Halorhodospira halochloris: one gene and its partner. The protein of the gene in region 2 interacts with the protein of the main gene of each other region in a pairwise test. Links are inferred from orthologs where the notes say so. Each region holds a gene or a part of one and is shown on either strand. Other genes may lie near its edges.

Region 1 (13,784 bases), 570 kb from region 2 along the record:
CCCATCGTCCTCTACATCTATACGCGCAACCAATCTATGGACCTTGTCGGCGATAGTCATTTGGCGCTGAGTCCGGGTTCGCAGGATTATATTGCCCTGGGGACCCGCTGATTGCCGGGCATTGCGAACCAGGTTGAGTAGGGCCTGGATGAGATGGTCCCGCTCAACATACAGTAGGGGAATACTCGGATCGTAATCACGTACTATAGGTACTGGAGACATAACGACCCCTGCTTCACCCTCAATTCCTTCAGCATCGACTAGGGCACGAACCCTTTCAAGCACCTCATGGACATTGACAATCTCAGGTGAGGTTGGATTTTTGGGGCCAAGCAGGGTGTCAACTAAATTCTTGAGCCGATCGGCCTCACTGATTATTACCTGGGTATACTCGCGAAGTTCGTTATCACTTAGTTCTGCCTCTAGCAGCTGAGCTGCTCCCCGCAAACCACCTAGAGGGTTTTTAACCTCGTGAGCCAGACCACGGAGTAGCTCAGCAATGGCCCTATTCTGTACAACCAGGTTATGTTCTTTGGTGATGCGGGTATGGCGATCAACCTCTGCGATCTCAATCAGCACCCGCTCACCTTCAAGAGGAGTAACCGTGCAATCTATTGTCACCATGCGCTGATCGCTGATGTTTACGCGGCGCTCACGCTGTGTATAGCTCCCCCCGGAAGTGCAGGCAGTATTTATCAATTCGCTGAATATATCTGTCGCGCGAATGGCCTGTTCTAATTCTTGACCATGAACTTGACGTGCGCTAACGCGAAATAGCTCTTCAGCGGCGTGGTTTAGAGATAATATGCGATGCTCTGCATCGACCACCATTATGGCGGTTGTCAGCTCATCGAGTATCAGCCTAGATGGGTGGATGTTCGGGGTCATGTACGATCATTTGCAAGTTATAGGCCAGGTCGATACTCATGAGCCCCGCAGACTATCACTGAATAACAGCAGCCAATGGAGGAGGAGGAGCTGCCTCCCCTCCATTGCTGCGATGCCGATGCGGCGTAAGTTAACAGCTGTAATAGAGATCGAATTCCACGGGGTGGGTAGTCATCCGCATGCGGGTTACATCTTCCATCTTTAACTCAATATAGGCGTCGATCATATCATCGGAAAAGACTCCGCCTTGTTTGAGGAACTCGCGGTCGTTGTCGAGGGCTTCCAGCGCCTCATCAAGCTGGATTGCAACCCGCGGAATCTGTTTCTCCTCCTCTGCCGGCAAATCGTAGAGGTCCTTGTCCATTGCTTCGCCCGGATGGAGCCTATTGCGAATACCATCAAGCCCAGCCATGAGCATTGAGGCGAAAGCCAGATAAGGATTGCCGGTCGGATCGGGAAAGCGAACCTCAATGCGTCGCGCTTTTGGGTTAGTAACGTAGGGAACTCTAACCGATGCCGAACGGTTGCGTGCTGAATAGGCTAGCAGCACCGGTGCTTCGAACCCGGGGACAAGGCGCTTATAGCTATTTGTCGAGGCGTTGGCGAAGGCGTTGATAGCCTTGGCGTGTTTTATGATACCACCGATATAGTAAAGCGCTTCTTCTGAGAGCCCACCATACTGGTCGCCACTAAAGATGTTGCGGCCTCCTTTCGATATCGACTGATGAACATGCATACCGCTGCCATTGTCGCCGACTAGCGGCTTGGGCATGAACGTAGCCGTTTTGCCGTAAGCATGGGCAACGTTATGGACGCAATACTTAAGGATTTGCAGCTCGTCTGCCTTTTTTACCAAAGTGCGTGCAGCGACTCCAATCTCACATTGTCCAGCTGTGGCAACTTCGTGGTGGTGCACCTCAGGCTCAAGTCCCATGTCGGCCATTGCTTGACACATCGCGGCTCTAATATCGTGCAGGGAGTCGACGGGCGGAACCGGGAAATACCCACCCTTAACGCTCGGTCGATGGCCGATATTGCCGTCCTTATAGACGCGCTCAGAGTTCCAGCCTGCCTCCTCAGAGTCAATTTGATAAAATGAGCCACTCATATCAGCGCCCCAACGCACATCGTCAAAGACGAAGAACTCCGGTTCGGGCCCGAAAAGTGCGCTATCCCCAACTCCGCTCGAAGCCAGATAAGCCTCGGCACGGCGGGCAACGGAACGCGGATCACGGTCGTAGCCTTGCAGTGTACTGGGTTCGAGGATATCGCAAACTAGATTTAGTGTCGGCTCATCATAGAATGGGTCGAGCGTGGCTGAATCCGGATCCGGCAACATGATCATGTCCGATTCCTGAATGCCTTTCCAGCCCTGAATTGAGGAGCCATCGAACATGGTGCCATCTTCGAATAACTCCTCGTCCACTTGGTCGGCAGGGATGGTGACGTGCATTTCCTTGCCGCGGGTATCGGTAAAGCGAAGGTCGACGAATTTCACATCTTCGTCGCTCATCAATTTGAGTACTTCTTCTGCAGTGCGTGCCATTGTCAACTTGCCTCTTTTGGTTATAAATCGTGGTTAAGTATCTATAGGGGCGAATGCCCGACAGCTATTACCGCACAGCTGCTGCTCAAAAAATGGGCAACGCGCCATACCTGGGCACTATTGTGGGGCATTTGCACGAATCAGCAAGTGGATTTCTTTGCCATCCTCCCAGGTGTCAAGCAGCTCGTGGCCATGAACTCGACACCAGGCTGGTATGTCCTGTAATGCACCAGGGTCGGTCGCGATAACTTCCAGTTCATCGCCTGGCTGCATCCGTGCGATTGATGCTTGCGTGCGGATGACTGGCATGGGACAGAGGAGATTGCGGCAGTCAAGTAAGTCACGTTTCAAGCTTTCCCTCCGATATACCAATGATCGGGTACTTGATCTGCCGGGAGAGGCGCAACCGTTAGCCGCTCAGTACTGCCATCGGGTGCGGCGGTTTCAAGCTCCACCTGCGCCTCACTCCTTCCGGATGAGAAACGGGCGACTATGCGCGCTGCAAGATTTATGTCGCCTTCTTCGATATGGCCATCGAGCAGGGCAATCGGTCCGCTATGGCTAACTGTTTGGAAAGATGTAAACCGGTCACGGTAGCCTTTTAGATAATTTGTCTCTCCCTCATCTCGAGCAATGATCAGTTTGAACCTTTCCCGCGGACGCAAGTGTCTACCGACTTTGAGCATCATGATATCTTCCATATCATAGTTTTTTGCCCCACGTGAGCGCCACAGATCGCTTAGCTTAGCCGAGTATTTCTCATCAGTCAGGAAGCAACACCCGCCTGCAGGTTGTGCCCACTCTTGCATGCCAAGCTGGCGCGCTAGTGCCATTTGCGGCTTGCGGCTGCGGCCATGAAAGTCAAATAGCTGGTCACGATCAACCCAACCCTCACGCTCAGGCAGAGATGGTTCAAGCAGCTTCGCCGAGAGTGGCCGGAGCAGCCGATCTTCGGCTTCTGACTCGTCAGAGATTATGGGGAGGAGTTTCTTTTTCTGTGACTTCGGACGTTGACCTACTACTTCGCCGGTTATAATAAAGTCAAAACCGTTGGCTTCTATCCACTCCCTTGCCTTGCGTACCATGAATATCTTGCAATCAAGACAGGGGTTTAGGTTTGCTCCATAACCATAGCGCGGATTCGTTAAGACTTCCTTGTACTCTTCAATCACATCCTCAATATGCAGGCGCATGTTGAGTTTCTCAGCTACCCACAGCGCATTGTTCTGCTTGGGTCGATGCTGATCTTTGTTGCGGATGGCATGGGTATGGCCTTCAACACAAAAGCCAGTGTAGAAATTAACACCCTCAACATGGATACCCTGATCCTGGATAACTCGAGCAGCAAGCATGGAATCAAGGCCACCAGAGATGAGGGCAAGTGCTTTACGCTTTGCGGTCATAGATCCTTGTACTAATTACGTCATTCATTTTTAGCAGATCGCGATTATACAGCCCCATGGTATTTGGTGACAGGCCAAAACCCATTATACTGCCCGCCTAAACAAGCACTGATACGGAGGCGAGCTTGGCGCAGCTACCGCAGGATTTTCAGGAACTGATACTTGCACTGCAAGAGTTTTGGGCAGAGCAGGGGTGCGTAATAGTCCAACCCCTTGATATGGAAGTTGGGGCGGGCACTTTCCATCCTTCTACTTTTTTACGCGCTATAGGTCCTGAACCCTGGCATGCCGCTTACGTTCAGCCTTCACGTCGCCCTACTGATGGTCGCTACGGGGAGAACCCTAATCGACTCCAACACTATTACCAGTATCAGGTAGTGCTCAAACCTTCGCCGGCCGACTTTCAAGATCGTTTTATACGTTCGCTGGAGCGCATAGGTATTGATCCGTTAGTACATGACATTCGTTTTGTTGAAGATGACTGGGAATCTCCAACACTTGGTGCCTGGGGTCTAGGTTGGGAAGTTTGGCTCAATGGCATGGAGATAACCCAGTTCACATACTTCCAACAGGTTGGGGGGCTCGACTGCCGCCCTGTAATGGGCGAGATTACCTATGGGTTAGAGCGTATTGCCATGTATGTTCAAGACGTAGAAAGCGTCTATGACTTAGTGTGGGCTCACACCGAAGCCGGGCCAGTAACCTACGGCGACGTATTTCTACAGAATGAGCGTGAGCAATCTGCATATAACTTTGAGCATGCCCCGGTTGATGAGCTTAGACGACACTTTGAGTCACTCGAGGGGCAGTGCCAAAAACTTGTTGAACAGCAATTGCCGCTGCCTGCATATGAACAGGTATTAAAAGCATCTCACGTGTTCAACTTACTTGACGCCAGGGGTGCAATCTCAGTCACTGAACGACAAGGATACATCTTGCGTGTTCGTAACCTTGCACGTTCGGTGGCAAACAGCTATTACGCGGCACGTGAGGCTTTAGGATTCCCAATGCTGCGCAATCAGGAGGCGAAGCATGGCTGAGGAAGCGCCATTGTTGGTGGAAATAGGAACTGAGGAGTTGCCTCCTCGCGTGTTGCGACAGCTGATGGATGCGTTCGCCAGTGAGCTGGTGAAAGAGCTTGATCAGGCGCGGCTCAATCCGCAACTAGTTAAACCTTTTGCCTCTCCGCGCCGATTGGCTGTCAGGATCGAAAGCATCAAACGCGTCCAGCCAGATGAACAAGTCGAGCGTCTCGGTCCGAAGGAAGAGGCAGCACTTGATAAAGACGGTAATTGGACTAAAGCTGCAATTGGATTCGCCCGCTCTTGCGGGGTAGACACGGAGAGTCTCGAGGTGGTCGAGACTGAAAAAGGTAGAAGGATAGCTTGGAGAGGCAATCAACCAGGCAAGTATGCCCAGGATTTAATTCCTGAGGCCATTGAAGCTGCTTTGAAGCGGTTACCTATTCCTAAGCGGATGCGTTGGGGAGCAGGTGAAGCTGAGTTCGTCAGGCCAATTCATTGGGTCGTAGCTCTACTTGCCGATGAGGTTGTGGATGGTTCCATACTGGGTATTCCTTGCGGCCGTGTAACTTACGGGCATCGTTTCCACGGCGCAGCCAGAGAAGGAATTGTAGTTGAACGAAGCGTTGATTATGAAAAGTTGTTGATGGAGAGAGGCTATGTCATAGCCGACTTTCATGTGCGTCGCCAGCGTGTAGAGCAAGATATACTCAGTCATGCCCAAAGACTCGGTGGCTCTCCAGTTATTGATGATGGACTGCTCGATGAGATTACAGCTTTAGTTGAATGGCCGGTTGCCTTGACCGGTGACTTTGATGAACGCTTTCTTGCCGTTCCAGAGGAGGCCCTGATATCGAGCATGCAGGGTCATCAACGTTGTATCCCGGTCCGCAGCCAAAGTGGACGTCTGTTGGCTAGTTTTATAGCCGTAGCCAACATTGAGAGCAGCAATCCAGATGAAGTTAGGCGCGGCAACGAAAGGGTAATCCGTCCACGACTTGCTGATGCCGAATTTTTCTGGCTTCAGGATAGGCGCAAGAGTCTCGCAGAACGTCTTGATGACCTAGCCGCAGTTACGTTCCATCGCCGGTTAGGCGATTTGCGTTCGCGCAGCCAAAGAATTGCCGAGATTGCCTCAGTTTTAGCCCCTTATATAGGGGCTGATAAGGATAATGCTCGCCGAGCTGGCGAATTGTGCAAGGCAGATTTGGTAACCGAAATGGTAGGGGAATTTCCTGAGCTGCAGGGGATCATGGGTGGTTATTACGCCGCGGCTGACGGGGAGGGTGAGGACGTATCCCAAGCTATTAAGGAGCACTACAAACCCGCCTTTGCCGGTGATCAGCTCCCGTCAACTGAACTTGCTTTGGTTGTCAGTGTTGCCGATCGGGTTGATACACTGGTTAGCATCTTTGCAGCAGACGGCCCGCCCAGCGCGGATAAGGACCCCTTTGCTCTGCGACGAGCAGCGATCGGGTTATTAAGGTGTTTGATAGAAGGGGGCTATGATCTTAATTTACTTGAGTTACTCGAGACGGCTGCTGCCCAGTTACCTCTTGATATAGCACCAGATGATGTTGCAAATCAGGTGTTTAGTTTTTGTCAGGAGCGTTTGCGCGGCTATTACACTGATCATGGATATGCAGCGGAGTTCTATGCAGCTGTTGCAGCAGTAAGGCCTTTATCCATGTTCGATTTCCATCGCCGCTTAACTGCTTGTGCACAGTTCTGGCAGCTCTCTGAAGCAGAGAGTCTAGCAGCTGCCAATAAAAGGATTCGTAATATCCTCAAAAACGCCGACGAATGCGTAGCGGGTGACCCAGCTACACCTCCGCCTGGTACAGAATCAGCAGAGCAAGAGTTAGCCTCCGCCCTGAAGCAATCCTGGCAAAAAGCCAGGCCATTGATCGATGACGGCGACTATAGTAATGCGCTCATCGCCTTAGCAAACCTATATGTACCGATTAATAGGTTTTTTGATGAGGTAATGGTTATGGATGATGATCCGGGTAAAAGAGCGAAGCGTCTGCAACTGCTGGATGGTATACGTGTTGCCTTTTCAAGCGTAGCCGATCTTTCTGAGTTGCCGGCTTAATAAATGGTCTCCCATGGTATGGGGTACACCCCCTGGATAATATTGGATAGAGACGGAGTCATAAATTACGACTCGGATGACTTTATCCGATCGCCAGATGAATGGGTGCCGTTGCCCGGCAGTATTGAGGCAATTGCTCGTCTAAGCCGTGCTGGTTGGCATGTTACAGTAGCTACCAACCAATCTGGGGTATACCGTGGCCTCATCTCTGAGGAGACCTTAGTAGCTATCCACAGATTACTGGAATCTACTGTTGAGTCTGCAGGAGGCAAGATCACTGCACTGGTATATTGCCCACATGGACCAAGTAATGGCTGTAGCTGCCGTAAGCCGAAGCCAGGCATGTATCAGAAACTCGCCAGACAGCTTGGTCATGAACTCACTGATGTTCCGGTTGTTGGCGACTCTCCGCGTGACCTTGAGGCTGCCGTAGCTGTAGGAGCTCGCCCTATGCTAGTACGAACCGGCAAGGGTGAAATGAGTATCGGGTCTGATGTGGTCAGTCAAGCCGAAATATTTCAAGATCTTAGTCAAGTCGTTGATTTTCTCCTGCAACAAGAACAATAATCCCTGGATAATCACGTGATGAAATCAAATAAGCCCCGCATCCTGCTAGGTAGTACCGCCCATCTCTCGCTAATGATCTTGAGTACCCCGCTTTGGGCCATCGGTGCCCTATTTGTTATACCTTTGCCCTACCAATGGCGATATAATTTTTTGATGACGTGGTCGTGGCTCATCATTGACTCGTTACGCCCGCTTTGCGGTATTCGGGTCAGTGTCCGTGGCAAGGAAAACATTCCACAACAACCATGCGTTGTTATGTCAAAGCACCAATCCGCCTGGGAGACCCTTGCCCTTGCTAAGTACTTTCATCCGACTACCTGGGTATTAAAGAGATCTCTATTGAGGATACCCTTTTTTGGGTGGGGACTTAGTCTGCTCAGGCCCATCGCTATTGACCGTGGAGCGACTAGTAATGCCCGTCAGCAAGTGTTGGAGCAGGGTATAGAGCGTTTGAATAGTGGCTTATGGGTATTGATATTCCCAGAGGGAACTCGGGTGTCGCCGGGGGAAAAGGCGCGCTATCAGGGTGGCGGAGTTCAGCTTGCAATCAAGTCAGAACGACCGATCGTTCCGGTAGCGCATAATGCTGGTAAGCACTGGCCTAGAAGAAGTTTCCTGCGTTATCCAGGGACTATCGATGTCGTGATCGGACCTCCGATAGAGACCCGTGGACGCACAAAGGGTGAAGTATTAGCCCAAGTTGAGTCCTGGATTGAAGGTGAGATGGTGAAGTTAGACTGACCACTCAAAACTAGGCATACAAACTATACATCCAGATTAGAAACGGCTAGTGCGTTGCGTTCTATGAAGTCACGTCTTGGTTCAACATGATCACCCATTAAAGTTGTAAATATTTCATCTGCAGCTACAGCATCATCTATTGTGACCCTCAACAAGCGGCGGGTCTCAGGATTCATGGTAGTCTCCCAAAGTTGATCTGGGTTCATTTCACCAAGTCCCTTATACCGTTGAATCGTTTGCCCCCGTTTGGCCTCCTCCATCAACCACTCAACTGCTGCACGAAGTGAATCGACCGGATGACGCTTCTCCCCACGGACTATCTCTGCGTCACTCTCAAGTAGGCCATCCAATAGGCTAGCCAGAGATTTTAATGTCTCGTACTCGGCAGATAGGAAGAATTGCGCGTTGAAGGTAAATGGGTGGTGAATACCATGCATCCGTCTTGTCACTACAGCAGTTTGAAACCCGCCATCCGGCCCACGCTGTATCTCACACCTGTATTGGCTTCCTGCATCAGTGGAACTATTTAGACGCTCCGCTAGTTGATTAAACCATACGCTCATATTATCCGCGTCGGTTATATCATCCTCGCTGATGGGCGGTAGAACAGTCATTTGTTCAAGTATTAATGGATCCCAACGTCGCGAGACGTGTTCTATCAAGTCCATAGCCTCGAAATAACGCCTCGCCAAACGGCCAAGCGCCTCTCCCGTTACAGGAGGCACTCCTCCACCAGGATGCAGTGCGGCACCATCCAGAGCTTGTTCCAGCAGATATTCAGTTAGCTCACCTTCATCCTTCACATAATATTCCTGTTTACCGCGTTTTATCTTATATAAAGGTGGCTGCGCGATATATACGTTGCCTCTTTCGACAAGTTCGCGCATTTGCCTATAAAAGAACGTAAGGAGCAGGGTGCGGATATGCGATCCGTCCACATCGGCATCAGTCATAATTATTATGCGATGATAGCGCAGCTTGTCCGGATCAAAATCATCCCGACCAATCCCACACCCTAGGGCTGTGATCAATGTCCCCACCTCAACAGATGAGAGCATTTTGTCGAATCGAGCCTTTTCAACGTTAAGTATCTTCCCTTTAAGCGGGAGAATAGCCTGAGTGCGTCGATCTCGACCCTGTTTCGCAGAGCCACCTGCTGAATCGCCCTCGACTAGGTATATTTCCGACTGTGCTGGATTACGCTCTTGGCAATCGGCAAGTTTGCCCGGCAACCCCGCAATATCAAGTGCCCCTTTGCGACGTGTCATTTCTCGAGCGCGGCGAGCTGCATCACGCGCCCTACAGGCGTCAATTACACGCTCTGCAATTGCTTTAGCCTCACTGGGATTTTCGGCCAGAAATGTGTTCAATGATTCTGTCAAGAGTGACTCAACAATCCCTTTGATCTCAGATGAAACCAGCTTATCCTTGGTTTGTGATGAAAATTTCGGATCTGGGGCTTTGACCGAAATGACTGCTGTTAGCCCCTCTCTTACGTCTTCTCCAGACGGGGTAGTCTTAAGACGTTTCAGGTAACCTTCACTCTCTAAGTAATGGTTTATGGTTCTTGTCAAGGCACCACGAAAGCCAGCAAGATGAGTGCCGCCGTCGCGCTGCGGTATATTATTGGTAAAAGTAAATATATTTTCTTGGTACGAATCATTCCATTGCATCGCTATGTCTACACCAACATCATCGCGCCACGCTGTTAGATAAAATACAGTTGAGTGTAGAGGCGTCTTATTTCGATTAAGGTGTTCAACAAAGGCACGTATTCCACCGGTATATTCGAATATGTCTTCTTTCTCACTATTCTCATCCTTGAGATGTATGCGTACCCCAGGGTTGAGAAAAGATAGTTCACGGAATCTTTTAGCCAGTATATCGTAATTGAAGTTGATGTCAGTAAAGACATTACCCGACGGCTTGAAGGTGATGGATGTACCAGTTTGTTGTGTCTCACCAACTACCTTGAGTTGAGTTACCGGTTCACCGTCGCGGTATTCTTGAACGTGAACCTTGCCATCACGCTCTATCACTAAACGTAGCCGCTCCGAAAGTGCGTTTACCACTGAAACGCCTACTCCATGCAACCCACCCGATACCTTGTAGGAATTATCATCGAACTTACCTCCGGCGTGGAGTACAGTCATAATTACCTGAGCTGCAGGAACACCTTCTTCCGCGTGTATATCAACAGGAATGCCACGGCCGTTGTCGTAGACTGAAACCGAGCCATCAGCATGTAGCGTTACACCGACCTCGCTGCAATGCCCAGCAAGTGCTTCATCAATTGAGTTATCGAGGACCTCGAAGACCATATGGTGCAGGCCAGTACCGTCATCTGTATCCCCGATATACATACCAGGACGCTTGCGTACGGCATCTAGCCCGCGCAGCACTTGGATGCTTTCTGAATCGTACTGCGGAGTGATCTCCGTGGTCATTGTTGCTCCCGCTTCATTGGCTTTATGTTTCATCTATAATCGGTCAATTACCTGCACATTGTAACATTGTGTGCTCTTAAAGACTGCCTTAATCAGCTGTATCAGAGGCATCACGAGCTTGTTTTCTTATAACAAGCGTGAATATAAGGCGTTAGAGCAGAAATTAGAACAGTTACACACAGAAACCTTTGTCAGCTCTACCCAGCCATTTGTAATGACTCGTAAGGTTATCTGCTACTAGTTTGTAACAGCGAACTGAGTGACGTTAAGCGTCCTATATTAGAAATGCCTCATAGGCTCTAAGCATCCCGATGATAGGGCATACCAATCAGCATCTTGGTTAATGACTGCTAAAGGCTTGGAATCTATTGCAGTTAGAAATACTTGGGCTTCAATATTGGCAATCGATTGCATGACGTAGGCAAGATGATGGATATCAAGTTCAGCAGCAAGATCGTCTATAAGTAGTAGCGGCTGTAGACCCTGATCTGCCCAAAGTTTTACCTCAGCCAACAGAAGAGCAACAACTAACAATTTCTGCTGCCCGCGAGATAGTATTTCGGCGACAGGTGTTTTTGTTAGAGTCATCCGCAAATCTGCTCGATGTGGTCCCTTGCAAGTGTAGCCCTGCCTAGAATCTCTAGCGCGGTTAGAGTAAAAAAAACTCAGCCAATCACCATCTTCTGGTGAGCTCCCAATGTACGTTAAGTTTAAACCCTCTATCCCTAGCCAGGTGTAAGTAAGCTCAGCCCATAGAGGGTGGATGGAGTCAATAAATTGCCTCCGTGACTTGTCAATAGCCGCAGCGCTTTCAGCAAGTGTGGGTATCCAAGATGCTGCAAGACGGTCATGCCCATAACGCAGAGCCGCATTCCTTTGCCGTAATGCCTCTTGGTAGCGCAAGGCTATCTTGCGATATTTGTTGTCTACGTGAAAGGCTCCCCAGTCGAGAAAATTTCGGCGGACTTTTGGTCCATCTAGTATAAGGCGTTGATGCTCTGTATTGATTAATTGTACTGGCAACCTTTTTGCTAGAACTGTACGGCTGGTTATATTCATGCCATTGACGCGAATTTTAGTAGCGTTTTCGCTACGGGTTACTCCTAGTCGATCATCTCCACGTTTTGCGAAGACATGGCACTTTTGGTTTGACCAATTTATGAGATGCCCCAATCGCTGTGTTCTGAATGACCTAAGTCGTGATAAATAAAAAATAGCCTCTAAAAAACTAGTTTTACCGGCCGCGTTATCACCGACTATAATATTTGTCCTTTGGTTGGGCCTCATTTTCAGATGATGTATATTTCGAAACCCTCCTATATCAAGCTTGTTCATAAGTACTCAAAGTATCCTGCTATGTAAATATTTTCTCGCGGTTATCACTTATTACGGGTCGTGCACTATCAAAAGAATTTTGAAATCATGATACTTGTATATTTTAAAAGTCAAAGTCTCATCGGCATTATCACATAGCGCGCTGATTCATCACCTATGCCTTTAAAAACGCCACTGCTATTATTTCTACCAATCAGTATTTCAACTTTCTCACCTTCTATTGCATTCAATGCGTCAAGGATATAAGAACCATTAAATCCTATTTCAATTAACTCCCCGCCAAATTCAGCCTCTATTTCATCTGTAGCCTCTTCTTGATCCATTTCTTGATTATGTGAGAAAACTCGCAAAGCATCTTCCTCAGCTGCTAGCCTTACGCCTCTTGATTTTTCACTAGAGAGCACCATAACTCTAGAAATAGCTTGACGTAAAGAGTCACGACAAACTACAAGACTATGGTCTATTTCTGATGGGAAGACGCGATTGTAATCAGGATAACTACCTTCAATCAGATTAGATGTCATACACATACCATCTAGTTCGACTCTAAGATGTTTCTTGCCTAATTGTAGTTCAGCTATATCTTCACTATTTGAAAGCAAGCGCAAAAGCTCCTGAACCCCTTTGCGAGGCAGGATGACCTGGTAAGGGTTATTCACTTTTATCGCACTACTACTATCGACTAAAGATAATCTGTGGCCATCTGTTGCAACTGCTCTTGCTCCAGTACCAGTTAGTTCGAGCAATAATCCATTGAGTGTCTGCCTTACGTCCTGTTGTGCCATTGAAAAATATGTGCGTTCGATTAAGTCTTTCAGTTCGTTCTGTTTGACAGTTACGCTTTCGGCAATTTCGATAGAGCCAAGAACTGGAAATTCATCAGGTGGCATTGTGCCTAAATTAAAACGACTTTTTCCAGAGGTGAGTAATACTTTGTTTCCTGATAATTCAATATCTAGTAATGATTCCTCAGGAAGATTCCGGCAAATATCCATCAACTTTCTGCTAGATAATGTCACCATTCCATTATCTGTTACATCTGCCTGAATATTCGCCACTAGTTCTACCTCCATGTCTGTGGCTACGAATCTTAGACCATTATCCTCGGCCTTAATAAGAATATTATTAAGTAAAGCCCAAGTTTGCTTCCGGTCAATGATGCTGACTAGATGTTGAAGAACTGGTAACAAGTTCTCTCTTTGCGCTTGTAGCTTCATGATTATTTACCATTAATTTATTATGATAGTTCTTGTTATTATTAGTATCTTCGCAGCTTGTTGAAAAGATCCTTAAAGTCTTGATATGAATACATAATTAGCTGTTGCTAGAAGGCCTACAACTAATCATACAACTTGTGGAAAAGCTGTTGATATAGAATCATTTACTATCTAGCTCATTTTTATCCACAGCTTGTTCATATCAGGTACTCAGGGTTCTCATGAGGTTCTCATAGTCTTCAGCTATGCGTGAGTCACTCTCAATCAGCTCCTTAGTTTTCCGTGCTGCATGGAGAACCGTAGTGTGGTCTCGACCACCGAATGCGTCACCTATCTCAGGAAGTGAATGTGTTGTCATCTCCTTAGCAAGAGCCATGGCCATATGGCGTGGTCGAGTAATAGATCGGCTTCGTCGCTTAGATAGCAGGTCAGCAACCCTAATCTTGTAGTAAGCAGCAACTGTTTTTTGAATGTTGTCTATAGTTATGAGCTTGTCGTGTAGTGCAAGAAGGTCTCGGAGGGC
Region 2 (11,764 bases):
CATCGCCTTACGACCGGGCTCGAGAAAGGCCATAGCCACCAACGCCAATACATCATTGGAGCCATTACCCAGGGTCACCCGCTCCGGCCCTACACCGTGGCGCTCGGCAATTGCTGCTTTAAGCTCAAAACCATTGCCGTCAGGATAGCGATGCGCCTCGCTGAGCATTGCCGCTGCAGCCTCTTGGGCCCGTGGGGATGGCCCGAGGGGATTCTCATTCGAGGCCAGCTTGATTACCCTCTCTAAACCGTACTCACGGCGCAGTTCGTCAATCGGTTTGCCCGGTTCATACGGCGCTAGGCCTTGTACTCCCGGAGTAGCTAACTGAATAAAGTCAAATGATTCGTTGGCCATGTCTCGCTCGCTCAAATCGCCCGCGGATAAGAACCCAGGATACGGAATAGGCTGGCCCGGTCACGCACCTCGCTGAGGGCCTCACTCAACTGCTCATCCTCGGCGTGCCCTTGGACATCGATGAAAAAGACATACTCCCACACCCCTTGCTGACGCGCCGGACGCGACTCGATCCGGGTCATGTCTATACCATTGCGCGCCAACGGCTCGAGAAGCTGGTACAGCAGCCCAGTTCGATTGGCGCTGGATACCACCAATGAGGTCTTATCGCGTCCACTTGGTGGCGGCGCACCGTAGCCGAGTACCAAGAAGCGGGTCGTATTGCCATGGTGATCTTCGATGCGCAGCTGCAATAACGGCAAACCATAGCGCTCAGCAGCTGCCTCGCTGGCGATAGCGGCCGATTTAGCGTCGAGCGCAGCCAACCGGGCGGCCTCTGCTGTGCTAGCCACCGGTAGCCGCTCCACCTCGGGTAGATGGACATCAAGCCACGCCCGGCACTGCGACAAACCTTGCTGATGCGAGTAGACTCGCTCGACTTCATCTAAGGCACGGGCATGGGAGGCTAGGGCGTGACGAATCCGCAACTCAACCTCACCGACAATTGCCAATTCGGAGCCAAGAAAGCGGTCAAGGGTATGGCTAACCACCCCCTCAGAGGAGTTCTCCACCGGCACCAAGCCATAATGGGCACTGCCCGACTCCACCTCCCGAAACACACTGCCAATTGTATTCTGGGGCGAGAATGTAGCGCCATGGCCGAAATGCTTGGTCGCCGCCTCTTCGGTGAAAGTACCGTGTGGCCCCAAAAAGGCGACTGTCAGCGGCTGCTGCAGGGCGCGGCAAGCCGACATCACCTCGCGGAACAAAACCGCGACCTGCTCATTACTTAGCGGCCCGGGATTAGCATCGCTTAGACGGCGCAGTATCTCGGCCTCGCGCTCAGGCCGATAGACCTGCACAGCCTCACCCCGCGCGGCCTTTACTTGGGCAACCTCTTCGGCCACCCGCGCCCGCTCGCTGACCAGCTCCAGAATCTGGTCATCTATACCATCTATACGCTGGCGCAGTTGCGCTAACTCATCTCGCGAATCCGTCATCGCTATCAGTTCGCTTTTTAATCCTCTGGGCTCAACGCAGCACTCGCACCTTGAGCACACCATCAATGGCGCTAAGTTGCTCTACAACGGAATCGGGGACACTGCCCTCGACATCGACCAAAGTGTAGGCCAACTTCTCGCGTGCCTTATTGAACATGTCATCGATATTGAGCCCGGCCTGAGCCAACAAACCTGAGATTTGGCCAAGCATATTCGGCACATTGGCATTGACTACGCACAGCCGATCACCCTTACTGCCCCGCGGCATGCTCATATCAGGGAAGTTGACCGCATTGCGGATATTGCCCAACTCGAGATATTCACGCAGCTGATCTGCCACCATGATGGCGCAGTTCTCCTGCGCCTCCAAGGTCGACGCCCCTAAGTGCGGCAAAGTAACTACCTTGGGATGGTCCTTAATGGCATTGCTCGGGAAGTCACACACATAGGAGCGCAACCGACCCTCATCCAGCGCCCTAATAACGTCGGCCTCTTCCACCACCTCAGAGCGTGAGAAGTTGAGCAGCGTCGCCCCCTCGTGCACCTGCGCCAGACGCGAGGCATCGATCAAGCCGCGAGTAGCCTCGACTAAGGGGACATGCACGGTAATGATATCCGAGCGCGCCATCACATCACCGACGCTATGCGCCGACTCAACTCCGGCATCAAGTTGCCAGGCAGCATCTACGGTAATCTGCGGATCGTAGCCGACGACATTCATCCCCAGGGCTCGCGCACTGTTAGCCACCTTCACCCCGATTGCGCCAAGCCCAACTATGCCCAGGGTACGCCCGGGCAGTTCGAAACCGACATAGTTCTTTTTGTTCGCCTCCATCGCCTCATGCAACTGCTCATCGCTTCCCTTGAGGTTGCGCGCGTACTCCCAAGCCGGGCAAATGTTGCGCGCAGCGATTAGCATGCCAGCAATGGTTAGCTCCTTAACCGCATTGGCGTTAGCACCCGGGGCATTGAACACCGGCACCCCGCGGTTGGTGAGCTCAGCCACCGGCACATTGTTCACCCCGGCGCCAGCCCGCCCTACTGCCAACACCGAGTCGGGGATTTCACGCTCATGCAGATCTGCCGAACGAACCATAACCGCATCCGGGTGGGCGATATCCGAAGATGTCTCGAAGCGCTCGCGCGGCAGCCGATCAAGCCCCTTCACCGAGATATTATTGAGTGTAAGTATCCTGTACATGATCACTACCCATTGCGCTTTTCAAAATCGGCCATGAACTCAATCAGTCGATCGACCCCAGCTTCGGGCATGGCGTTGTAGATAGAGGCGCGCATCCCGCCTACCGAGCGGTGGCCCTTGAGGGTGGTGAGGCCAACGGCCTGTGCTTCCTCGAGAAACTTGGCATCGAGAGAAGAATCGGCGAGGACGAACGGCACATTCATCCAGGAGCGGTTCTCTGGCGCCACCGGGTTGGAATAGAAGCTGGAATTATCGATAGCGGAGTAGAGCTTCTGCGCTTTACGCTGATTTATCTCAGCCATCTTCTCTAAGCCGCCGAGCTCCTTTAGCCACTGGAAGACCAATCCGGCTATATAGAGCGGATACGTAGCCGGTGTGTTGAGCATCGAATCGGCATCAGCTTGCTGCTTGTAATCCCAAACCGTCGGTGTCTGTGCCATGGCCCCACCGAGCAGATCATCGCGCACAATAACCAGGGTCACCCCGGCTGGCCCGATATTCTTTTGCGCCCCAGCATAGATAAGGCCAAACTTGCTGACATCCAGCGGCCGCGACAAGAGGTTGGATGACATATCGGCAACTAGCGGCTTATCACCGACCTCTGGGGTCCAAGTAAACTCAACCCCACTAATAGTCTCATTGGGGGTGATGTGCACATAGGCAGCATCGTCGGCTAGCTGCCACTCAGAGAACTCTGGCACATGCATTAGGTCAGGCTCGCCGGAGGCGGCGACATTTACCTGACAGAATTTCTTGGCCTCGCTGATGGCCTTTTTCGACCACGAACCGGTATAGACATAATCGGCCCTATTAGCTCCACGCAGCAGATTCATCGGCACTGCTGAGAACTGACCGGTAGCCCCGCCCTGCAGGAAGAGGACACGGTAATTGTCCGGGATATTCAGCAACTCGCGCAGATCCGCCTCAGCACGCTCGGCGATTGAGACATAGGCCTTGCCGCGGTGACTCATCTCCATGACCGACATGCCCGTCCCCTGCCAATCTAGCATCTCTTCGGCAGCACGGCGCATGACACTCTCCGGCAGCATTGCCGGCCCAGCACTGAAGTTATAGACTCTGCTCATCGTCACCTCTTTGTTCGTCTGACTCACCGTTTTCCTCTTCACCCAGAGCCTCAACCCGCTCTAGGCCGACCAAATACTCATCTCTATCCAGGCTGATCAGCTTGACACCCTGGGTATTGCGGCCCACGCGGGAGATATCGGCAACCGGCGTTCGCACTAAGGTACCATTGCGTGTGACCAGCATGATCTCATCATCCTCAGAGGCCTGCACCGCACCGACCACCTTGCCGTTACGTGCCGAAGTACGGATGCATATTACCCCCCGACCACCGCGCCTGCGCAGCGGATACTCCTCAACTGGAGTCCGCTTACCAAAGCCGTGCTCGGTGGTAGCCAGGACATCCCCCTCACCAAGTATCAACAAGGCGATTACCCGCTGGCCCTGCTCTAACCCAATACCCCGCACACCGCCGGCGGTCCTACCCATGGCGCGGACATCCGCTTCGTGAAAGCGCAGCGCGTTACCGGCGTCCGAGATGAGCATTACCTGGCGTTGGCCATTGGTTATCGCGGCATCGACAAGGGTATCGTCGCCGCGCAAATCGACCGCAATAATGCCACTCGGTCGCGGTCGAGAGAAGTGCGATAGGGGGGTCTTCTTGACCGTCCCATTGCGGGTGGCCATAAAGACAAAGTGGTCAGAATCAAACTCGCGAACCGGCACTACAGCGTTAATCCGCTCATTCTCGGCTAACGGCAGCAAGTTGACCATCGGCCGCCCGCGCGAGGCACGCGTCCCCTGCGGCAGCTCGTAGACCTTGCGCCAGTAGCACTTACCGGTGCTCGAGAAGCACAGCAGGGTATCGTGGGTATTGGCGATAAACAGCTTGTCGATGAAGTCCTCATCCTTCATCGCAGTGGCACTTTTACCACGCCCTCCCCGGCGCTGGGCGCGGTAGCCGTCTAACGGCTGCGCCTTAACATAGCCGTGGTGGGAGAGGGTAACCACCATGTCCTCTTCGCTAATCAGGTCTTCGAGCGCCAGCTCAGCGGTATCCTCGCGGATCTCGGTCTTACGCTCATCGGCGTATTGATCGCGCAGCTCGACTAGCTCCTCACGGATAACCTCCATGAGCCTTTCGCCACTCTCCAGGATGTGAATTAGCTCGGCGATTCTTTCCAGCAACTTGCTGTACTCGTCGACGATCTTATCCTGCTCCATGGCGGTCAGCCGGTGTAAGCGCAGATCAAGGATAGCCTGCGCCTGGGCCTCTGAGAGGCGATAGACGCCGCTTTGCGGATCCAGCCCCAAGCCCTGCGCCAGCCCCTCTGGGCGGGTAGCTTCTGCCCCGGCGCGCTCGAGCATCTGCGTAACCACGCCGGGGCGCCAGTCGCGCCGCACCAACTCGGCTTTGGCCTCACTAGGCCCGGCAGAGGATTTGATTAGCGCTATAACTTCATCAATATTGGCCAGCGCCACGGCCAGTCCTTCGAGGACATGAGCCCGCTCGCGAGCCTTGCGTAGCTCATATACGGTCCGCCGGGTCACCACCTCACGGCGATGGCGGATAAAGGCCTCAAGGACCTGCTTCAGATTCAGTGTCCGCGGCTCTCCCTCATGCAGGGCTACCATGTTAATGCCGAAAACAGTCTGCATCTGGGTGTGGCGATAGAGGTTATTGAGGATTATCTCGCCAGCCTCGCCGCGCTTGAGCTCGATGACAATGCGGATACCCTCCTTATCCGACTCATCGCGCAGCTCAGAGATGCCTTCAAGACGCCGCTCTTTGACCAGTTCAGCAATCTTCTCAACCAGGCGCGCCTTGTTGACCTGGTAAGGCAGCTCATTAACTACTATCCGTTCCCGGTCACCATCCATGGCCTCGACATTGGCCCGGGCCCGCATCACCATACGTCCGCGTCCGCTGCGATAGGCCTGATGAATGCCGGCAGTGCCAAAGATTATGCCGCCGGTCGGCAGATCAGGTGCCGGCAGGCGCTCAATCAATGTCTCGAGGGGGGTCTGCTCGTCATCAATCAGGGCCAGGCAAGCATCAACAACCTCACGCAGGTTGTGCGGCGGAATATTGGTTGCCATGCCGACAGCTATGCCCGATCCGCCATTGACCAGCAAATTGGGCAGCTTGGTCGGCAGAACCTGAGGTTCATACTCAGAGCCGTCGTAGTTGGCACCGAAATCGACCGTCTCCTTATCGATATCGGCGAGCATCTCATGGGCAAGGCGCGCCATGCGAACTTCGGTATAGCGCATGGCGGCAGGCGAGTCGCCGTCGATGGAGCCAAAGTTACCTTGGCCGTCGACTAGGCGGTAACGCATGCTGAAGGTCTGCGCCAACCTGACTATAGTGTCGTAAACAGCGGCATCGCCATGGGGGTGATACTTACCGATCACGTCACCCACAACGCGGGCAGATTTCTTGTAAGGTTTATTATAGTCGTTACCGAGTTCGCGCATGGCATAAAGCACTCGCCGATGGACGGGTTTAAGACCATCGCGAACATCAGGCAGGGCACGTCCCACGATTACGCTCATAGCGTAATCAAGGTAGGACTGACGCATCTCGTCTTCGAGGTTTACTGGCAGAATTTCACGGGCAACGCCGGACATTTGTGATTCTCAAGCCGTTAATGCTTAAAGGGACAATGGTACCATACCGACGCCGTTATAAGAGCGCATGGGGTCTTACTTGGAGCTTACCAATCAGCTAATCCTGTTTGGCGCAGGACTATTGTTGATCAGCATCATCGCCAGCGCCGTCTCTGATCGGCTCGGCGCGCCGATGCTGCTCGCCTTCCTCGCCATCGGCATGATCCTCGGTGAAGATGGGCTGTTTGGCATCAGCTTCGATGACATTCAAGCAGCACACTTAATCGGCAGCCTCGCCTTAGCCATTATTCTCTTCGACGGTGGCTTACGCACCCAGTTCTCGACTTTCCGAGTGGCCCTCAAGCCGGCGATCACCTTAGCTACTCTCGGAGTAGTCATGACCGCCGGCATAACCGCGCTTGCGGTTAGCTGGCTGTTTGAGCTGAGCTGGGAACAAGCGCTCCTGGTAGGCGCCATAGTCAGCTCCACGGATGCTGCAGCAGTATTCGGCTTGCTCCATTCGCGCGGCCTTGAACTTAAGCAGCGGGTAGGCGCCACCTTGGAGATCGAGTCGGGCAGTAACGATCCGATGGCCATCCTGCTGACCATCTTGCTCGTCGAGATCTTAGTCCAACAACCCGACTCATTAGCCCTAGCCGCGCTTGCTGAGCTGATCCAGCAGATGGGGCTGGGGACGATACTGGGCATTGCCGGCGGCATCCTGCTAGCTGCGACTATAAACCGCATTAACCTCAGCCCCGGACTCTACCCCCTGCTCGCCCTAGGTGGCGGTTTAGCGATCTTTGGTAGCGCTGCAGTGCTCGGCGGCAGCGGCTTCCTAGCTGCCTATCTAGCCGGCCTGATGATGGGCAATCGCCGCCTCCAGGCGGCACAAAACATCCGCCGCTTCCACGACGGCTTCGCCTGGCTGGCTCAGATAACTATGTTTGTGGTCCTCGGCCTACTGGTAACCCCTAGCGAGCTGCTCCCCATCGCCGGCAGCGCAATACTTGTAGCAGCAACCCTGATCCTTATCGCCCGGCCGTTGGCCGTTATAGTCTGCCTGGCCCCCTTCCGCTTCCCATGGCGCGAACAGGCCTTCATCTCATGGGTCGGATTGCGTGGCGCGGTACCTATTATCCTGGCGCTATTCCCTCTCTTAGCGGGCATAGAGGATGCCGAGCTATTCTTCAACGTCGCCTTCTTTGTGGTCTTGGTCTCCCTGATAGTCCAAGGCTGGACTATTGCCCCGGCGGCACGACTTTTAGGGCTCGAAGTACCCCCGGACAGCGGCGCCAATCTCCGCCAAGAGATCGACGTCCCGCAACAGACCGATTACGAGATTGTTGTCTACCGGATTAGCAGCAAATCTCCTGCCCAGCACAAGCCGGTTAACACGATTACCCTGCCCGAATCGGCGCAAGTCGCGGCACTTTTTCGCGATGGCAAGGCGCTAAGAGACCCGCAGCGCCAGATCCTCAAGTCGGGCGATTACATTTATCTGGTAACCTTGCCTAAAGATATCAGCGCTTTGGATCGCATTTTCGTGGCACCTGATGGGCCCAGCTACCTTGAAGAGCAACGTTTCTTCGGCGAGTTCACACTCGATGGCCAGACCCGCTTAATCGACCTAGCAACAGCTTACGGGGTCTCAGTACCGCAGGGGGCTCAACCAGAGGAGACGCTTAGCGACTATCTGCTATGGATCTTTAATGGTAAGGCGGTAGTCGGTGACCGGGTGAGGATCGATAACCTGCAGTTTACGGTACGGGAGATTGAGGACGGGGAGATTCGCTCGGTGGGAATGAGGCTCAGTAAGGATGGTTGAGGCCAACGCGCTTGTGCTGAGGCACGGCACAAGGACAAGCAGATACTTGGCGCAAGGATTTGCCCCACGATCGCATCGACGTGCTTAATGACTTAATGCCCTTAGGGCGCCTTAAAAGCTCCCCCCTTGAGCCATTTGCCGCTCCGGCGTGGAGGACGCCGTGAATCCATCCCTGGAGGTTTCATGGCGCCATCCCTAGCGCCAAGACCTCCACACCGGAGCAGCTAAACGGCTCAGGGGGAGCTTTTAGAGCTTTCCTTCGATCAAAACCCCGTTACCAGCGCTAATCCGGCGCACCTGCCCTTGGGCAGATAGCTCATTGATAACCTCTTCGCACTCTGCAGGTGATAATTCAAACACCGTCTCAATCTCAACAGGTGCAACACGGCCATACTGACGCAGAAACTTGAGTATGCTCTCCGGGGTTGCTGCTGGCACTTGGCCTTTGAGATTACCGTCAGTTAAATCACTAATCTTGCGCTCAAATGCGCTGTAGCGCTGATACCCCGGCAGCAACATCTCGCGACCTTGATAGCGCAACAGAAATGACGGGAACCCGCGCACACCGTATTGCTGCGCTAGCTCACGGTCGGCTTGAAAGGCCTCGTTAGCAGAACCGTCATCAAGGTGGCGGCGAAACCTTTCAACATCGACCCCAACCTCTTCGGCTATCTCCAGGAGAACCTCCTGCCTGCCCGTCTCCCTTGCCTGAGCTGCCGAAGCCTCACGCAGCCGCCGCAAAAACCCAGGGGCAAGTTCCGGAGAACTCAACTCCGCCGCTTTAACGGCAATGTTTTGCGGGAAAGTGGATACAGCCTGCTGTGAAAACAACCGGAACCCTTCCGTGCGCACCGGCATACCGTGGCGCTGCGATGCCTCCAGCCAATGGCGCGCCACTTGTTCATTAGAGCGCTCCGGATCACCCCCTATATCGTTAGCAGGGTCGTAAAAGGCCCGAATATCTGCCACCAACCCACCCATGACATAACTTATCTCCAGGCGCTCGCCGTAGCAGACCTGCAGCTTGCGCAATATCGGCTCACTGCCCCAACACCAAGTGCAGACCGGGTCAGTAAAGGCAAAAACAAGCAGTCTATTACTAGCTGTCATAAGACCAAACGTACCTTCACACAGAAGCTATTAGAACCTACTTACCTAACCAACTAACCAACTAACCAACTAGCTAAGTCACTAACCACCCAGATGCTATGACCACAAGACATCTAGCGGCAAACTCTGCCGCTCTTGAAATCCTCTCCGGTCTGAAGACCGGAGGTCCCTCCGGCACCAAGCACGGCATTGGTCCGCCCCTGAGCTACCCTTCCCTGCCCTGAACGACAGGGCTTGTCGCGCACAAGGTCAAAAAGACGCCAAACAACCAAGCCGCCGCTAGTGCAGCAACGCCCCTACTACGTCTAGTAACCTGCTACGTCTAGAAGTCCGCTTGCGGCGGCAACGCCTCGCCCAGGTTCACGCATTTAGCGGAGCAGCGCTGCGCAGCCAAACCAGACCCGCAGGGCGCTCGCAGGGATGCGAGCGCCGGCCATGCGCGCATGGAAGCGCGCTTGGCCGGTCTTGGCGTAGCAGCGCGACCGCGGAGCGATCGCGTGAACCTGGGCGAGGCGTTGCCGCCGCAAGCAGACCACTAGACGTAGCAGTCGCGCGCGAAAGCGCGCTTAGCCGGCTTTGGCAAGCAGCGCGACCGCGGAGCGATCGCGTGAACCTGGGCGAGGCGTTGCCGCCGCAAGCGGACTACTAAAAACAGCACTCACTCAAACAACCGCGCCATCGACTCCGCATCCGGCCCATGCACCACACCCACCTCAGTAACAATCACATCAACCAACTCCGCCGGCGTAACATCAAAAACCGGATTCCAAGCACCAACCCCCTCAGCCACCGGCGCAACCCGTTGCCCACCGGCCGCCAGAACCTCCTCAGCCCCCCGCGACTCGATAGGGATCTGCTCCCCATCAGCTAACTGCATATCAATAGTAGAAGTCGGCGCAACCACCATAAAGCGCACCCCATGCTGGCGGGCGCACAAAGCGGCAGAATAAGTACCAATCTTATTCGCCACATCGCCATTAGCGGCAATCCGATCGGCACCAACAATCACCCAATCAACCGCGCCCGAACGCATCAAAGCAGCGCCAGCTCCATCAACCAGCAAGTCGACCGGGATACCGTCGGCAGCCAATTCCCAGGCAGTTAAGCGCGAGCCCTGCAGCCACGGCCGAGTTTCATCAGCGAATACCCTGCTGATCCGCCCATCCGCCCAAGCAGTTCGAATAACCCCCAGAGCTGTACCCAAACCACCAGTCGCCAGCGAACCAGTATTGCAGTGGGTTAACACCCCGCTACCGCTGTGGATCAACGCCGCCCCCGATCGCCCCATGCGCCGATTAGCCGCAACATCTTCCTCATGCACAGCGTGAGCCTCAGCCAGCATCTGCGGCCACGGATCGGCAGCAGCCGGCAAGGTCATAGCAAGCTTATGCATCCGCTGCAAGGCCCAAGCCAAATTGACAGCCGTCGGCCGCGAACAGCGCAGCTCCTCCAACCCTTGCATCATCTGCTTCTGCCAACTTTCGGCGTGATTGCGCCAGGCATCCCGGGCGGCAAAAGCGGCACCGTAAGCGGCCGCAATACCGATAGCCGGAGCCCCACGCACAACCATATCGGCTATGGCTGTGGCAACCGAGCTGGCATCGTTACAATCTACATATACCTCCTGCCCCGGCAATAGACGCTGATCGAGCAGGCGCAATGTATCATCGACCCATTCCAGGGCCCTGACTGTATCGTGGGAGATCGCAACCAAGACGTGATAACCTCTTTCCGGAATTCAAGGGAGTACTATTATGGAGCGAGTAGACAGTTTGATCCACGCCCGCTGGGTGATCCCCGTCGAGCCTGAGGGGGCGGTACTGGAAAATTTCGGCGTTGCCATCGAGGCCGGGCGCATAGTCGACCTAGCACCGAGCGCGGAACTAAATAGCCGCTATACCAGCGGGCAGGTCCGTAATCTTGACCAGCACGCCCTAATACCCGGCCTGATCAACTCCCACACCCACGCGGCGATGACGCTGCTGCGCGGCTTGGCCGACGATCTGCCGCTCATGACCTGGCTTACCGAGCACATCTGGCCGGCTGAACAGCGCTGGGTAGGGGAAGAGTTTGTCCGTGCTGGCAGTACACTAGCAATAGGAGAGATGCTGCGCGGCGGAGTAACCTGCTTTAACGACATGTACTTCTTCCCCGAGCAGACCGCTCAAGCTGCCAAGGATGCCGGGATGCGCGCGGTTATCGGCATGATTGTGATTAATGTCCCCAGCGCATACGCCTCCGGTCCGCAAGAGTACCTGCACAAAGGGCTGGAATTTCACGACAAGTACAAAGACGACCCACTCATTCGACCGATATTCTCCCCCCACGCACCATACACCGTTGATGAGCAGTGGCTAACTCAGGTACGCACCTACTCTGACGAGTTGCAGCTGCCTATTCATATGCATGTGCACGAAACGGCCGATGAAATAAGTGGCAGCCTGGATCAGCACGGCAAACGGCCACTCCAGCGCCTTGACGAGATGGGCCTGGTATCGCCTCACCTGCTGGCCATCCACGCCACTCAACTCGAAGAGG

Evidence for each region.
Region 1: the proteins of gyrA (region 2) and gyrB interact in binary tests that used the Escherichia coli proteins (3 or more experiments, as listed by UniProt). The link is inferred for Halorhodospira halochloris from one-to-one orthologs.

What each region holds. Positions count from the first base shown.
Region 1 is NZ_AP017372.2:1,045-14,828, reverse strand. Bases 7,998-11,022 are described here. They hold gyrB (DNA topoisomerase (ATP-hydrolyzing) subunit B), read right to left. Parts: upstream 10,710-11,022; coding sequence 8,286-10,709; downstream 7,998-8,285. Other genes in these bases: recF (DNA replication/repair protein RecF), read right to left, coding at 10,989-11,022; HH1059_RS00025 (lysophospholipid acyltransferase family protein), read left to right, coding at 7,998-8,262. In the rest of the region: glnL (nitrogen regulation protein NR(II)), read right to left, coding at 1-888; glnA (glutamate--ammonia ligase), read right to left, coding at 1,019-2,434; HH1059_RS00050 (sulfurtransferase TusA family protein), read right to left, coding at 2,552-2,785; HH1059_RS00045 (tRNA (5-methylaminomethyl-2-thiouridylate)-methyltransferase), read right to left, coding at 2,782-3,837; glyQ (glycine--tRNA ligase subunit alpha), read left to right, coding at 3,963-4,877; glyS (glycine--tRNA ligase subunit beta), read left to right, coding at 4,870-6,954; gmhB (D-glycero-beta-D-manno-heptose 1,7-bisphosphate 7-phosphatase), read left to right, coding at 6,997-7,521; more of HH1059_RS00025, read left to right, coding at 7,540-7,997; more of recF, read right to left, coding at 11,023-12,044; dnaN (DNA polymerase III subunit beta), read right to left, coding at 12,155-13,261; chromosomal replication initiator protein DnaA, read right to left, coding at 13,464-13,784. UniProt on the Escherichia coli protein: DNA gyrase negatively supercoils closed circular double-stranded DNA in an ATP-dependent manner to maintain chromosomes in an underwound state.
Region 2 is NZ_AP017372.2:573,012-584,775, reverse strand. The notes cover bases 3,517-6,696. They hold gyrA (DNA gyrase subunit A), read right to left. Parts: upstream 6,310-6,696; coding sequence 3,724-6,309; downstream 3,517-3,723. Other genes in these bases: HH1059_RS02815 (potassium/proton antiporter), read left to right, coding at 6,377-6,696; serC (3-phosphoserine/phosphohydroxythreonine transaminase), read right to left, coding at 3,517-3,740. Also shown: hisC (histidinol-phosphate transaminase), read right to left, coding at 1-354; pheA (prephenate dehydratase), read right to left, coding at 366-1,454; HH1059_RS02830 (phosphoglycerate dehydrogenase), read right to left, coding at 1,486-2,655; more of serC, read right to left, coding at 2,661-3,516; more of HH1059_RS02815, read left to right, coding at 6,697-8,116; HH1059_RS02810 (DsbA family oxidoreductase), read right to left, coding at 8,363-9,226; mtnA (S-methyl-5-thioribose-1-phosphate isomerase), read right to left, coding at 9,885-10,940; HH1059_RS02800 (TRZ/ATZ family hydrolase), read left to right, coding at 10,981-11,764. UniProt on the Escherichia coli protein: A type II topoisomerase that negatively supercoils closed circular double-stranded (ds) DNA in an ATP-dependent manner to maintain chromosomes in an underwound state.